2 regions of the Lysinibacillus sp. FSL R7-0073 genome follow, and region 1 is predicted to be linked to the other one. Evidence: riboswitches for the same ligand, from Rfam matches in the RefSeq annotation. Region 1 holds a riboswitch; the other holds the start of a gene.
What was found. A riboswitch is a leader RNA that binds a small molecule or an ion and turns the genes downstream of it on or off. The one in region 1 is predicted to bind S-adenosylmethionine.

Region 1 (8,253 bases):
ACGTATTAAAGAGGAGATTGAAATATGGAGATCTACCCCTATACCAGAGGATATTGACGTAAAAGACGAGGATTAAAAAGCCCCCCATTCGAACAATAGAACATTGTTGAATGGCGGGTTAACTTTATAAAATAATAATGATTAAATCGTTACAACAAATCCTGCCCTTTTCCCGATAATTTCAGCATAATCTTCTACCATCACACTTGCTGTTGGGTACATTCCAGCACCAGGACCTACTAAGGTTAAAGTGCCAATATAATTTGTTTCTAATGCAACTGCATTGAACACATCATCGACTGGATAAAGTGGATGTTCTTTATCAACCAGTTGTGGTCCAACCTTTGCTACAATTTTCCCATTAGCTAGTTTTTCCACCTCAGCTACATGACGGTAACGTAAACCTTTTTCACATGCCTCATGGACCTGCGAAGCTGAAATACTATCTATGCCAATAACTTCTACATCCGCCCAATCAGGTTGTTCTCCAAATGCTAAGGCACTTAAAATCATTAACTTTTTAAAGGCATCCTGACCAGAAACATCATTATACGGATCTGCCTCAGCGTAGCCTAAACTTTGCGCTTCTTTTAAAGCCGTATCAAATGACCAGCCCTCTGCTCGCATTTTAGTTAAAATATAATTACAAGTACCATTTAAAACACCTTGTATACGGCTAACGTCATTAACAAGTAATATATTTTTCATCGTTTTAATAACAGGTACTCCTCCAGCAGTTGTAGCCTCGAAGCCTACAAAAACACCATTTGCTTTTGCAAGTTCTTGTAACTCTAATCCACGCTTTGCAAACATTACTTTATTGGCAGTAATAACATGACATTTATGCTCTACCGCTCTCTTTAAATAGCTATATGCAGGCTCTTCATTCACAATTGCTTCAAATATTACTTGCATGCCTGGTTCAGCCAATACATCATCCATGCTTGTAGTCATCAAATGTGCTGTGCCTGGCACACGTTCACGGCTAGCATCTGTTACAAGAATCTTCGCTACTTCCAACTCAATACCTAATTTATTTTTAAGATCTTCTCGCTTTTCATTTAATATATGATAGATCCCTTGACCTACCGTTCCAAATCCTAAAATCGCTGCCTTTATAGTTGCCATTCTTATTATTCCCTCCAACTTACATTCCGCAGTTTCATCAAGCCAAACTCTCCGTGGGGTTGTGCCAAATCATTTGACACCAACCGCAGGTCTTAGCCAACCCTTAATTTTGGATAAATTTTGATATTTAGTACATGTTAGATCATATACAAATTCAAATAATTCGAAATTTAACTTAAAGAAAATTGTAACGCATATATATACTTTACACAAGAAAAATCTTTCTAGGAAGGACATTTGTTTTCCCTAGACGTGCAAAAGAAATCGGTTTCATTCCTTTTACTATACGTTTTTTTAGTTTATCCATAAGATTTGAACAAATATTGACTCTTTACTCTCAAACTATGATGTCTTTCTTCTATTATATATGTATGTTCAGACACCCATAAACCAGCTAAATAAATAAACTACTATAAAAAAGGCTCATTCCCTGTAGCAGCAGAGAATGAGCCTAAATATATGAGGGATTATTTAGCTCGCTTTTGAAAGCAATTGAAAACGATATTGTGTTAAAGCTTGTTGAACAATACTAATTTCTTCTTCTGTAAAATTTGGTATTGCATACGTACGTTCTACTAATTGAAATGTACCATATTTCAAATAAAATTCTGTTGCTGGAAGCTGGATGTGGCTCACACCATACTTCTCATATGTCTCATAAACTTCCTTAACCATATAGCCATTATCATTTGCGCAAACCTGTTCCTGATACGCTGAATGACCGAAAATTTGCTGCCATTTATGTTCCACTAATGTAAGGATGTGTTGAATGGATTGATTGTTAACAAATACATGACCTTCATTTAGTTCATAAATTAGATAAGATGCAATGTTTTGCGCACTATAGAGATTACCCATTTTAAACACTCCTTTATCATTAGTTTTTTGAAGAGTAGCCACTGGCTATGTAACTACTCTCCTATCTATTCAAAAGTGGGGGAGCACTTATGAAAACATTTACCTTTTCAACAAGGTTTTTCCGTACACTTAACTTAATTCCAAGTATATAACAAGGTTTTATTAAAGTCAATAATACATATAAAATTACTTGGTATTTTTTTAAAAAGGTTCTGATAATTACCGGATGAGGCAGTTGGTTAATGTAGCAACGTTTGACGTATACCAAATGAGGCTATTCGAATGAGAAAATACGTAAACGCTACCACATTCGCCTGTCATTCTATATTAAGCTTCTACTGTTTGTTCAGTTGTTGATGTTGCCTGAGTTATAGCCTGCTCTAAATCTGCAATGATGTCCTCCACTGCCTCTAAACCGATTGATAAGCGAATGAGCGATTCGGTTACGCCAGCTTGTATTAGTTCATCTGCTGATAATTGTTGGTGTGTAGTAGATGCTGGATGGATAATTAGCGACTTAGCATCCCCTACATTTGCCACATGTGAAAACAGCTTTACATGATCAATAAGCTTTCGACCTGCTTCACGTCCACCTTTAATGCCAAATGTAAGCACTGAACCGAAGCCATTTTTTAAATACTTTTTCGCCAACTCATGTGTTGGAAAATCTTCTAGGCCATTATAATTTACATATTCCACAGATGGGTGGTTACGTAAATATTCAGCCACAGCTAAAGCATTTTCATTGTGTTTAGGGATACGCAAATGAAGAGTCTCTAAACCTTGTAATAGATTGAAAGCTGCATCTGCACTTAATGTTGGTCCAAAATCACGTAACAACTGTACACGCAGCTTTGTAGCAAAAGCTGCAGAAGCTGTATCGATTCCATAGCGTAAACCATGGTAAGAAGCATCCGGCTCTGTAAAGCCTGGGAATCGCCCACTAGTCCAATCAAACCTACCAGCGTCTACAACAACACCACCTAAAGTTGTCCCATGACCACCTATCCATTTCGTTGCTGAATGAACTACCACATCCGCACCGTAGTCAATTGGTGTAGAACCATAAGGAGAAGCAAATGTACTATCGATAATTAATGGTAAGCTGTTGTCATGTGCAATCTTAGCTACAGCTTCAATATCTAAAACCTTTAAGCTAGGATTACCGTAAACTTCAGCGAAGACAGCTTTTGTTTTATCGGTAATGGCAGCCTTAAAATTCTCTGGGTTTGTTTCATCTACAAAAATCGTTTTAATACCATAGTTTGGTAATGTATTAGCGAATAAATTATACGTACCACCATATAAAGAACTAGCTGCTACAATTTCATCTCCTGCTCCAGCTAGATTTAAAATAGAAAATGCAATAGCTGCTGCACCAGATGAAAGTGCTACTGCTGCTGTTCCACCTTCTAATAAAGCCACACGCTTTTCAAAAACATCCACTGTCGGATTCGTAATTCGCGTGTAAATGTTCCCCGCCTCCTCTAAAGCAAAAAGACGTTGCGCATGAGCAGTGTCTTTAAAAACGAAAGCAGTTGAACGGTAGACAGGAACTGTTCTAGAACCCGTCACAGGGTCTGGCTCTTGACCACCATGTAACAGTAATGTTTCTGGTTTAAAATTTGTCATTGTGTACCTCCATTTGGTTATTTTTTTACGATGGTACCGGAGATGAGGAGGATTTTTCTGTAGAAAACAAAAACCCTCTTCAGCTAAGAAGAGGGTTGCGGTTGCAAGTTTTCCTCCCCTTATCTGCCAGATCCAAGTAAGAATCTGTAGGAATTAGCACCTTAGTAAGTTCATCACCTACTGGTTGCCGGGCATCATAGGGCCTATCCCTCCGCCGCTCTTGATAAGAGTATGAGATTCAATTTCCATCGTTGTTACAAAGTATAAGCATAGAGTTTTTTTCTGTCAACATCTAAATTTTATTTTTTCCGAAACTTCTGTCTGCTCTTTTACGTAGTAAGAACGCATACACTATTTTAGAAAAAAATTTGAAAGGAGTATTTTTATGGTAAAAGCCGTGATCTGTTTTCTAGTTGTCGGCTATTTGATTGGCTGTATTCACGGCTCTAAGGTGGCACAATTTTTATCCGGGGTTGATTTAAAAAAAGCTGGTCATGGCAATGCTGGCGCCTCTAATGCTACGCTTTCACTCGGCTGGAAATATGGCGTTTTAGTAGCTCTTATCGATATTGGCAAAGGCGTCGCAGCCATCGTCGGTGCACATTTTTATTTAGCAGATGCAACACATTTAACAGCAGAACAAACATGGCTCCTCACCTACTTGTTAGCTGCAGGGGTTATTTTGGGGCATAATTTCCCTTTTTATATGGGCTTCAATGGTGGAAAAGGGACTGCCTCTATCATTGGAATTTTACTTGCGGTTGATTGGAAGATTGGTTTATTTGCACTTATTCTTTTTGTTATTTTATCTTTTGCAACGAACTATTTAATTGTTGGGGTATTAGAATTTTACCTCGTTTTTTGTACCGCTACTTATTTATGGATTCCTGGGCTAGGCCCGACCATTATTGCCATTCTACTTTTTGGTATTGCTATTATTTTGCACATTGAAAATATTCAACGTTTAATCAATGGAACCGAGCCTAAAGTTACTGCTGCCTTCAAGAAAAAGAAATAATATTTTTTAGGAGGTATTTGTATTTTTTATGACCACAAATTATCTCTTTAATTACTATTAAAGCTGTAAAACAGACATATTTCGCTTCCTTTCATTCTATACAATAAACGGATGAATTCTTATCTTAAGAAAACATTATATTGACCGATGTTATGGATAATAACTGTCATTTTTATGTAGACGTAGAAGGGATGAGAAAATATGTCTTCACCTAAACAAGCAACAATGAAGCGTAATTTAAAGCCTTTATGGATTGGGTTGGCTTTTGCTTTATTAATTATCATTATTTTTTTACCTAATAACGGTGAGCTACCTGTAGCTGGGCAGCGCGCTTTAGCCATTTTAGCTTTCGCGGTTATCCTGTGGGTAACAGAGGCCGTTTCATATCCTGTTAGCTCTGCAATGATTATTGCACTCGTCACTGTTTTACTAGGACTTGCACCATCCATGGATGACCCAACAACACAACTAGGTACCGCTAGCGCCTTAAAACTATCATTAAGTGGTTTTAGTAATTCTGCCGTGGCCCTAGTAGCAGCGGCTCTTTTTCTAGCAGCAGCCATGCAAATTACCAATTTGCATAAACGACTTGCTCTTTGGATTCTTTCACTTGTAGGAACAAAAACAAAAGCCATTGTTTTCGGTGCTATATTAGTTTCAATTGCCCTTGCATTTTTTGTTCCTTCGGCTACTGCACGTGCTGGCGCAGTAGTCCCTATTCTTCTTGGGATGGTCGCAGCATTCGGTTTACCACGTGATAGTCGACTTGCTGCTTTACTCGTTATTACTTCTGTACAAGCCGTCTCCATTTGGAATATCGGTATTAAAACTGCGGCAGCGCAAAATATGGTTGCTTTAAATTTCATCCAAGAGCAATTTAATGTGAATATTTCATGGGGTGCTTGGTTACTTTATGCTGCCCCATTCTCGATTATTATGTCAGTAGCCTTATTTTTCATTATGATTACGCTTATTAAGCCTGAGACGAGCAATATTGAAGGTGGTAAAGAAGTTATCAAGAAACAGTTGGCTGAGCTTGGACCATTAAAAGCACCTGAGATTCGATTGATCGTTACATCATTAGTTTTACTATTTTTCTGGGCAACTGAAGGCAAGCTTCATCCATTTGATACAACAACGGTTACAATTACCGCCATTGCTGTACTACTAATGCCTAAAATCGGCGTTTATTCCTGGAAGGAAGTTGAACCTCATATTCCTTGGGGAACAATCATTGTCTTTGCAGTTGGTATTATGCTCGGAACTATTTTACTAAATACAAAAGGTGCAGCATGGTTATCAGATAAAGTTTTTGGTTCACTTGGTCTAGATACTATGCCAATTCTTGCTACGATTGCTATCGTAACATTATTTAATATTCTTATTCATTTAGGTTTCGCTAGTGCAACAAGCTTAGCCTCTGCACTTATACCAGTGTTTATCGTGTTAGCTTCCACATTAACAGCTAATGTTGATCAGGTTGGTTTTGTTATCGTACAACAATTTGTTATTAGCTTTGGTTTCCTATTACCAATTAGTGCACCGCAAAATATGCTTGCCTACGGTACAGGAGCGTTTACAACAAAGGATTTCCTGAAATCAGGTATTCCATTAACGATTCTCGGCTTCCTCCTAATTTTGCTGTTCTCTGCAACTTATTGGAAATGGATTGGCCTACTATAAAGCATTAATCGTTTTAGATAAACTTATACACTAAAAGGCCTTGAGGGAGCAGCTGTCCTTCAAGGCCTTTTTATTAAAACTCTATTTTGATAAAGCTGGGTCTTTCATTGTTCCACTTTTTGCGTAATTAACATGCCATGACAGCGCTTTTTCAAGATCATGCGGTGTATGATGTCCACCAGTTGCCTCATTAGCGTCATTAAAGTATTGCCATAGCTGCTCACGATAATCAGGGTGTGCACAATGATCAATAATTAGCCCTACACGTTCTTTCGGAGCAAGCCCACGTAAATCAGCCACTCCCTGCTCTGTTACAATAACATCAACATCATGCTCTGTATGATCCACATGCGATACCATTGGGACAATGCTCGAAATATTGCCACCCTTAGCATAGGATTTAGTCACAAAAATACCTAAGCGCGCATTGCGGGCAAAGTCACCCGATCCCCCGATACCATTCATCATTTTAGTGCCAGAAACATGTGTAGAATTAACATTTCCGTAAATATCAACTTCTAATGCCGTATTCACTGAAATCAAGCCGAGTCGGCGAATAATTTCTGGTTGGTTAGAAATTTCTTGTGGACGCAGTACTAATTTATCCGCATACTTTTCAAAATTTCCATAAACACGGTTTCCTACTTGTTCAGAGAGGGTAATGGAAGTAGCAGAAGCAAAATTCACTTTTCCTGCATCGATTAATTCAAATACTGCATCTTGAAGTACTTCAGAGAATACTTCTAGGTTCTCAAACTCAGAATCTTTAAAACCAAGTAATACTGCGTTCGCCACTGATCCAACCCCAGATTGAATTGGACGCAAGCTTGTTGTTAAACGGCCAACTCTAATCTCTTCGCGCAGGAAATTTAACAGGTGATTAGCCATAATATCTGTTTCCTCATCAGCAGGAACGATCGTTGATGGCGCATCTAAAATATCAGAAACTACGATACCTTTTACTTTATCTAAATCTAATGGAATACCAATTGTACCAAGACGATCAGACACATGTTGTAAAGGGATTGGGTCACGTTTCCCTTGTTGTGCAGGAACGAAAATATCATGTACACCCTCTAATGCATCAAGTTGTGCTACATTTAATTCAATGATGATTTGATCTGCCTCTTGCACAAAAATCGGAGAGTTACCAACTGAAGTTGTAGGAATTAATAAGCCATCTTCTGTAATAGCAGCCGCTTCAATAATCGCAAAATCAATAGGTCCTATAATGCCTTGGCGAACTAACTCCGCATTATGAGATAAATGTGCATCCACAAATGTGATATCACCACTATTAATTTTATTACGAATACCAGCATCTGCCTGGAAAGGTCCTCGCTTGCGAATAACGCCAGCCTCCGCTAGGTATTGGTCTACCTCAGGGCCAAGAGATGCTCCTGTATATATATCTACCTGGAAGCTCTCTTTTTTAGCTTTCTCTACAAGCGCAAGAGGTACAACTTTTACATCCCCAGCACGAGTGAAACCGCTCATCCCTAATACCATGCCATCCTTAATCCAAGATGCTGCTTCTTCTGCTGTTACAACCTTGCCCCGTAATTGCTCATGACGAAGCTTTTTCGCTAACTTTTCTTCCATTCCTTATTCCTCCATCCCACTTTATTTTTGTTCAACTAGTATTTGGTTCCATTATCTCAGTCATCAAAATTACCTCTGCTTCAAACAAATATGCAGGAGGCTTTATCCTTAATTAAAAGAGCTAAACCCACTCCTCTTCCGCATAAGAATAATCTAATTTTTGGTAGCACAACCAAATAAACAGCCGATTATATAATTTTATACTATTTAGAATATTTAATCTATATCAAATGAAATATTTAACTTTCCGAGATAATTTCTACATTTCCAAACTATTTAAATATAATTATATACCCCTCTTTAATCGATTTTGATTGAAAAGCGTGCTATGC
Region 2 (8,253 bases), 4.1 Mb from region 1:
CCAATTGAGGATTTTGCAACCAATCCCCATTCGTAAATGCTCCTTGCTGTTGAATATCAAAGCCTGCAAGAACAAGAGGTTTTTCTGTAGCTTGACTTGTTTTTGCGTATTCAAATAGAGGTAACGTTTCTTTTGTCCACCATACTCCAAAAATAGCATCCTTCATTGTTTGTAGAGCAGCTTGTTTATCGATTTTTCCTTGGGCATTCATGACATCGCCCAGACCACTTTCAAAGGCTAGAACATTGTAGCCCATTTCCTGATGCAAAAATTGTATTAAACGTGTTTTAGCTAGATTAAATTGTGCGACACCATGAGAGCTTTCTCCTAAAAAGACAATGCGTTTATCGTGTAATAAGGGTTTTAGCATTTCTAAATCCTCAAATTTACTAGATGGGATTTTCTGCGCACTAATTGCTTCAGGTTGGATGGAAGACAGGCTATACGCATGATCGTTCGCCCATTTCTTCCAATCCTGTAATGTCTCATTAGAAGTCCTAGCCTGTTGCACCATGCCATAGTTTTCCTGTTCTTTTATTGCAGGGACAGCCGCTAAGGCACTAGTTATGCCACTGAATGCTATTAAACTTGTTAGTGCCATACTTATAATAACTTTACGTTTCCTATATATCTTCATTAAAAATCAGCCCTTTTCTTTATGTTGATATTTAGTATAGGGGGCAAAGTTTAAAGCATAGGGGGAGTTTGTTTAAATTTTGTTTAAATTTGGAATGGTTGTAAAAAAAGAAAGCATCTCCATTTGTAAGGGTAAGGGAAGAAGTACAAACGGAGATGCTCAGTAGCTATTTATAATGATACGTACTAGCTCTAACATGGTTACGTTGAATCTGGTTGAACCACGCACGATCCTTTTCCTCTTGTTTTAGGGTACCAATAATGGAGGAGGAGCAGCTCACACAAAGTTTTGCTTGTGTTATTTGTCCACATCTTTCACAAGGTGCACCCAAATTAGGGAAAATTGAATTTTTTAACTTTCCAGCTTTGACCCATTTATACAGTAGCTCAGATGATACACCTGTCAAAGTCACAACCTCTTCGTTTGTTAAATAACGATTATTTTTTCTTAATAAAAAATGATGTAGCTCTGAAAAAATATCCTCTTCTCTCACATCTATCTTTTTTTGAAATAGCAACATAACTAATCCTCTCTTCGTCACATCAATTCATGCTTTCATTAACGGTTATAGGTTGTTCATCATATTTATAATTTTCCCAACGATTACGTGCTTGCTTTCGATATTTTGGCGAGACATTCTTATCGGCAATTAATCTTGAAAATCCTTTTTTAGCTTCTGTCATATCACCAAGTCGGAGGCTTAGCTCGGCATGTAAAAATTGAATTCGCTCTCCACCTTCCTGGTTAGATGCAAATGATTTACTGTAAAAATCTCTAGCGGCAAAAAGGTAGCGTTTTTCAGATTCTTCGTCCTTTTTTAAACGATATAACCAGGCAATTTTTAAAGCAAAATTAGCCATCAAAAGCGATTCTTCCATTGATGCGCGAGATACTAGGTAGGCCAGCTTAAAGCTTATAATGGCATCATCGATTGTACGTTCCTGACAGATATTCATAGGTTTCTGTAGCTCTTTAATGTATAGTTCATCTATGAGCTGCATGAAAGGTCCGTATGTCCGCGTCATGGATTTATGGAAAGCAAACCCACAATGTGGGCACACAGCAACTTCATACAGCAAAGGGTTTAGGCCATCATAGACGGGCATGAAATCTGTTTGTTCCTCGATAATTTTATATCGATTTGGGCGTACTTTATACGTTGTAAAATGCTTTTTGCAAAATTTACAATCTACGCTACTTTCATAGTAGTAGATGTTAAATGCCATAAGAATCAACTCCTTTGCATGCTCTAGAATTATTATTTCTTTTGTTCTATTTATACGCAATCGATAATCGTTCAATGTATTTAATTCATTATCTATCATTTTAACAATTCTGTGTTCTTTGGTATACTCCTTTAGAATTATTAAAATAAAAATAATTCTTACATTTTTAGTTAAATATCATTAGAAATAAGCATGTAATAGTATTTATCGGTGTACTTAAAGTAAGTTATATAGTTCGAGTGGATTTTGTCGAATTATATACAATTTATTTTATAGACAATTCGAATTGTATAGTTCAAAAGTTTGGTGTGAAAGGGTGGAGGAAATGACATATAAAATAGTATTTTTTGATGTGGACGGTACTCTGATCAATTATGAGAATGGCGCTGTGGAAGAAAGTACAAGGCAGGCCATTCACCAACTACAGGATAAAGGGATTCATCTAGTGGCTGCGACAGGAAGGCCGTTATCCATGTGTGATGAGCTGAAAAGTTTGGGGATTGAAACCTTTATTACAGCAAATGGAGCATATGTAAAGCACAAGGATGTTGTCATACATAAAATTCCGATTGATAAGGGCATTGTTCAAAATGTTCAAGCTTTTGCACAGCAACAACAGCATTCCTTAACATTTTTTACCGAACAACTTACGATGAATGCTATACAAAATCCATTAGCCTTAAGCGCGATGCAAGAGACATTGTCTTTACATGATTTTCCCGTTAAAAATGACAGCATTATCGATGAAGAGGTTTTTCTTATGTGTCTCTATGCGGATGAACAGGCTGGAAAAAGATTAGCTTGTCAATTTTCGAATATATTACAGCAACGATGGCATCCTTATATTGTGAATGTCTTACAGCATGATGTGTCCAAATCGATAGCTGTAAAGGCTGTACTAGATTATTTTGAGATTAATTCTAAGGATGCAATTGCTTTTGGAGATGGAGAGAATGATATAGATATGCTAGAGCAGGTTGGCCTCGGGGTTGCCATGGGAAATGGTAGCCAAGCTCTAAAAAATGTTGCAGATTTTGTTACAAAGAAATCCATTGAAGGTGGCATAGATTTTGCTTTACGTCAGCTACACATTATTTAACGATATATAAGGTAGTAAATTGGATGCTTGAGAAACTCTTTGGATGATAGTTATGAATGTATAGAACAATGTGTTAGGTGGTTGGATAATGGCACAGCATGTGCAATCTCTAATTGAACATTACGGGTATTTTGGCATCATTGTGATCCTAATTGGAGGCATTGTTGGGTTGCCACTTCCTGATGAAGTATTTTTAACATATGTAGGCTATAGTGTTTATCGAGAAAGTCTTGAACATATCCCAGCGTTAGTAAGCGCTCTGATTGGCGCAATGGGAGGTATTACTTTAAGCTACTATATCGGCCGCCGATTTGGTTTACCGCTCTTGCAGAAATATGGGCCAAAGATTCATATAACTGAGCAAAAAATTGATTTTACTAAAAAAATGTTTAAGAAAGTGGGCCCTTTTTTATTAATCGTTGGCTATTTTATTCCAGGTGTACGCCATCTGACAGCCTACATTGCGGCTATTAATAATTATCCATATAAGAAATTCGCTTTCTTTGCTTATACAGGAGCATTTATATGGACTTTCACATTTATAACATTAGGAAAAGTATTGGGGGAGAAGTGGCGTTTCGTTGGCTACTATTTGTCCCATTACAGTATTTATGTCATCTTATTGTTTGTCCTTGTCATGTTAATGGTTTATTATCTATTAAAAAAAAGAAACGTACAAAAGTAAAGTCGGTATGATTCATACCGACTTTTTGTTATGGCAAAATGGCAAATGATCGTACGGGGAATCCAGATGCTTTTTCAGGCTTAGGTACAATATTAAAAATAATAGCCCCTTTTGGAGGAAGCTTGTCCAAATTAGTCATAAGCTCAATTTGATAAGTGTCTTGATCAAGGACAAAATATTCTCCATCCAATTTGCCGCTTTGACGGAAATCAGTAGCAGAATCGGTATCAAAAGTTTCGTGACCGATTGCACTTACTTTACGTTCCTTAAATAAAAATTGTAATGCCTCCAAGCCCCAACCCGGAATATGATTATGGCCATCCACATCTTTATTACTGAAGGCTTCTTTATCGGGCCAACGCTTACTCCAATCTGTTCGCAGTGCCACAAAAGTACCTTCTTCTATTTGTCCATATTGTGCCTCGAATTCTAGAATATCTTGTACACTGAGTGTAAAGTCATGATTACTAGTAGCCTCTTGTGATTTATTAATAACGATAAGCGGGAGAACGAGCTCCTTAAGCTCTAGTTCATCTAGAAAACGAGTATCTCTTACAAAGTGAATAGGTGGGTCAATGTGTGTTCCATATTGTCCGGGGAAAGTAAACTGCTGTGCGAAAAACCCATCATCATGAGAGAATAATGTTTCAAATTTAGCATCTTCAAACATGAAAAAATGAGGTGAATGTGGGCCGAAGGTATGTGTCAAATCGACCCATTGTTTTGATTTTAGTAAGTGCAATGCTTGTAAAAGTTCGTTAGACATTTAATTTCCTGCTTTCTAAAAGTAATGGTAAATAAAAAAGAGTCCTCTATAGAAGAGGACTCCCGGAATCAAACATGGGTAGTTCGTCTTCTCATCTTTCAGGCTTAGATTTTGCCAGAAGGAATTAGCACCATACTGATTGAGCTGGTTGCTGAGACTTCATCGGGCCGATCCCTCCGTCTCTCTTGATAAGAAATAGAATATAAGAATTTTCAGAAATAATATTACGAATACTTTAGCATATATTTTTATAGTTTACAACTTTGATAGGATTACAGGGTTAAAAATTTTATTTACCAATTCAAAATTAACGTTACTCTACAGCAACCACTATCCATGAGCTGTATTCTAAAATTGTCTGGTGTATAGTTGGTTTCGAATTTTGTAGTGATGCCTGTGGATGTAATCAATTTTTCGACCTCTGTTTTATTTGAAAGTTGTGCAGCATTTTTTAAATCATGCGCAAATTGTTGAGAACTATCAATTTTATCCGTAAGTAATTGCGCTTGCTGCATAATCGCCTTTATCCGCGTAGCTGAAGATATTAGTTTTTGTGTATCTACAGGGGGAAAGGGACTATTACTGGTCGGCATTGCTAAATGTTGAGAAAAAGGTCTAGCTGCAAGGTGATGGGCTGTCGACGGTATTGGGTAATGGTAGGGGTGAACAAAATACGGATAAGGATTATAATACAATTCAGTTCCTCCTATCCAAAAGCTGATATCTTATCTTATGTAGCATGATCTTTTTAGGTGTTTGGATAAAAATATTCCTGTACAGGAGTGTAAAATATAATATGTTAAATGACATGCTAAACAAACAAAAAAGGAAACCATGGCGTGCTTCCTTTTTGTACTTTAACCAAGAACATTTAATACATCATCTATTTTTTTGCTATGTGATAGGATTCCATAATTCATCCACGTTAAAAAGTCGACCTCATAAACACAGCTAGTCTTAACTGCACTTAGGTTTTTCCACATAGAAGATTTTAAAATAGTACGCTCTTCATGTTCATAAAAGGAGTGCTGCTTGTCGAAGGTGATAAATAAATGATCAGCGTCTAGTTGTAGCAGCTGATCTAATGTCAGGTGAGCTTTACGCTGATTAAGCGGTATTTTCCATACTAATGGATGAGGCGTTAAGCCTAAGTCACGGTATAGGATTGGCCCTGTATAACCGCATTCAGGGCCGGCATACAGCGTAATGCCAATGGCTGAAATGCGAAGAAATGCCACTCTTTGCCCGTAAACGGATTTACCGAGAATTCGTCGGGCCTTCTGTACCTTATCCTCATATTCCGTGATAATATCTTGCATCATAGCGGTTTTCCCTGTTAAATCAGCAATTTTAAATAGGGTCGATTGCCAATCCTCCCCAGGGTGGTTTAGGTGACAGATTGGGGCCAGCTTATTTAAATGCAGACAAGTTTCCCAACGCTCTATACCAGCATCTAACATAATTAAAGTTGGTTTATAGTGAAAGAGGCGATCCACTTCTCCGTACTGTACATCAATATCGGGCACATCCTGCAAACCTAAATAGTCTTGTTTTCCCCACTTGGAATGACTGAATTGAGCAATGGGTGTAATACCTAAAGCTACAAAGAAGTCCTCTAAGAACGGTGCGAATACACGTACATTATTGCTCTGACTTCGTCGGTATTGTCCTGGGGAAATTCCTACATGCTCTTTAAAACGACGATTGAAATAATATTCGTTATTAAAGCCAATGGACTGACTAATTTCAAATACACGATCATTAGTTGTCATTAATAACTGTTTGGCTTTTTCAATACGTATACTATTTAAATAATGAAGAGGAATCTGCCCCGTAATATCTTTAAAAATACGAGAGTAACTCCATCTTGGAACATCTGCCAGCTCTGATAACTGTTCAACAGTCCAATCTCTTCCAAAGTGTTTGTGCAAATATTGGATAGATTGCTCTACAGATTGACGATCATTTTGTAGAATAGGCTTCGATTGGTTTTGTTCAAAAATAAATAGCATCATTTCTTGGAAACGAACATGCTGCTCAAAAATAGTGTGTTCATCCTTTGCTTGACGACACCGATAAATAGCCTCTAATAGTCTATTGCATTGAGAAAAGGGAAGAAGTCGTAGTTCTCTAACACTTGTAAAGAGACTAAGAGGAGCATGGGATTCACTAAGATAGATCGTGTTAAATGTCAATTGGTATAAACAGAGAGGCTCATCAGCAGTGTGAATTTCGACATGGCTATTAGGTGGAATAACCACACATTTTTCTTTCATAAGGTGGATAGTTTCATGATTTGTCTTAAGTGTTCCGTTACCACTAATAAGGATGAAAAGCGAATAGTATGTATTGCTATATGGCTGCATATCCACTGAAAGAATAGTATATGAAATAGATTGTAAATGATAGATTTGTGTTAAATTACCCATTGTCCACGCACTCCTAAGTAAAGTTTAAATTTGGAAAACAACACAAAGAAAGCCCCATGAAGAGCTTTCTTTTGTAAATTATTTCACAAACCATTTCTCAAGATCATCATATTTTAGTAGGTTTGCAGTAATGGCACCAGACTGCCAATAAGTTCGATCAGCAATATAAACTTGTCCATTTTTTACAGCAGGAACTGCTTTCCAAAGTGTACTATCTAACCATTTAATCGCCTCTTGATTTTCTTCAGTTTCCCAAGTGCCATTTGAAGGGAAGAGTATAATATGATCAGCATCTAATTCTGGAATAGCTTCTTCAGACAAGACCTCTTGGAACTCTGTCATATCACGAGCTAATGGATGTGGAGTTAAACCAGCTTCCGTATAAATGTAGCCCGTGTAACGATTCTTCATTCCGAATAATGCCAATGTTTTATCGGCAACATTTAAACGAACAACGGCAACAGTTTCGTCACCAACTGATTCATCTAACTTAGCTTTTAAATTAGTAACACGTTCCTCATATTTATCAACGATTTCATTTGCTTTCTCAGGGATATTTAAAACATCAGCTATCGTTTTCACAATCTCACGTGGATCTTGTAGTATTTCTTCTTTTAAGCGATAAGTAGGCGCAATCTTAGAATATTCTTCATACTTTGCCTTATCTGCCGCACCATCTACAATGATTAAATCCGGCTTAGCTTGAAGTAACGTTTCCATACTACCTGTAACGTCAAATTCAGGTACGTCTAAGCCTAAATAATCTTGTTTACCCCAGGATGGGTGATACCATTGCACAACGGGTTTGACATCTAAGGCAGTTAAATAATCTTCCATATAGATGGCTGCTACTCGCTGTGGATTTGTTGGAATTGTTACTTCACCAAACCCATCCTCTACAACTCGTGTATCTTCTTTTGTTGGATTCTCACTCTCGGAATTTGTTTGTGCTTCATTTGAACCACAGGCACTTAAAACGAACATCAGTACAAGGAAAAGTACAAATGTAAAATATCGACTGATACGCATGTTAATTCACTCCTATAAATTTACTAAAACAGATTGAATGTTATCTTAATTTAGAATGATAATCATTCTCGTTTGATTCAAATAAATTATAGGATACAACATAAAAACAAACAATACATATTTTCTACATCTTTTTTATACAAAATGAAGTTTAGAGCACTATTGTTTCTTTTTATCAAAAAGTAGCCATAAGAGTGTAACGACCGCTGCAAGCATAACCATAAAGAATCCATAAAGAGGAGTGTGTGCTAATGATTGATGACGAATAATAAAGCCTCCAATATAGGAACCTAAAAATATACCAATATTGAAAGCAGAAATATTCAATGCAGAGGCCATTGATATAGCTGATGGTATATATTTTTCAGACAGTATAACTGCA

Region 2: it holds a riboswitch for S-adenosylmethionine, as region 1 does, so the genes downstream of both, MKY88_RS22470 (cyclase family protein) here and MKY88_RS01830 (O-acetylhomoserine aminocarboxypropyltransferase/cysteine synthase family protein) in region 1, are expected to answer to the same signal.

What each region holds. Positions count from the first base shown of each region.
Region 1 covers NZ_JBBPAS010000001.1:371,266-379,518, reverse strand. The annotation lists gene MKY88_RS01845 (DNA-binding protein) at 1-76, shown strand, start outside; gene MKY88_RS01840 (homoserine dehydrogenase) at 142-1,128, opposite strand; gene MKY88_RS01835 (hypothetical protein) at 1,600-1,986, opposite strand; gene MKY88_RS01830 (O-acetylhomoserine aminocarboxypropyltransferase/cysteine synthase family protein) at 2,314-3,618, opposite strand; SAM riboswitch class I at 3,735-3,848, opposite strand; gene MKY88_RS01825 (glycerol-3-phosphate acyltransferase) at 4,004-4,636, shown strand; gene MKY88_RS01820 (SLC13 family permease) at 4,838-6,319, shown strand; gene MKY88_RS01815 (succinate CoA transferase) at 6,401-7,921, opposite strand.
Region 2 covers NZ_JBBPAS010000001.1:4,467,818-4,476,070, reverse strand. The annotation lists gene MKY88_RS22495 (erythromycin esterase family protein) at 1-637, opposite strand, end outside; gene MKY88_RS22490 (hypothetical protein) at 804-1,157, opposite strand; gene MKY88_RS22485 (DUF2225 domain-containing protein) at 1,180-1,863, opposite strand; gene MKY88_RS22480 (Cof-type HAD-IIB family hydrolase) at 2,189-2,962, shown strand; gene MKY88_RS22475 (DedA family protein) at 3,051-3,647, shown strand; gene MKY88_RS22470 (cyclase family protein) at 3,676-4,413, opposite strand; SAM riboswitch class I at 4,502-4,608, opposite strand; gene MKY88_RS22465 (hypothetical protein) at 4,707-5,108, opposite strand; gene MKY88_RS22460 (AraC family transcriptional regulator) at 5,271-6,842, opposite strand; gene MKY88_RS22455 (ABC transporter substrate-binding protein) at 6,921-7,871, opposite strand; gene MKY88_RS22450 (MFS transporter) at 8,031-8,253, opposite strand, start outside.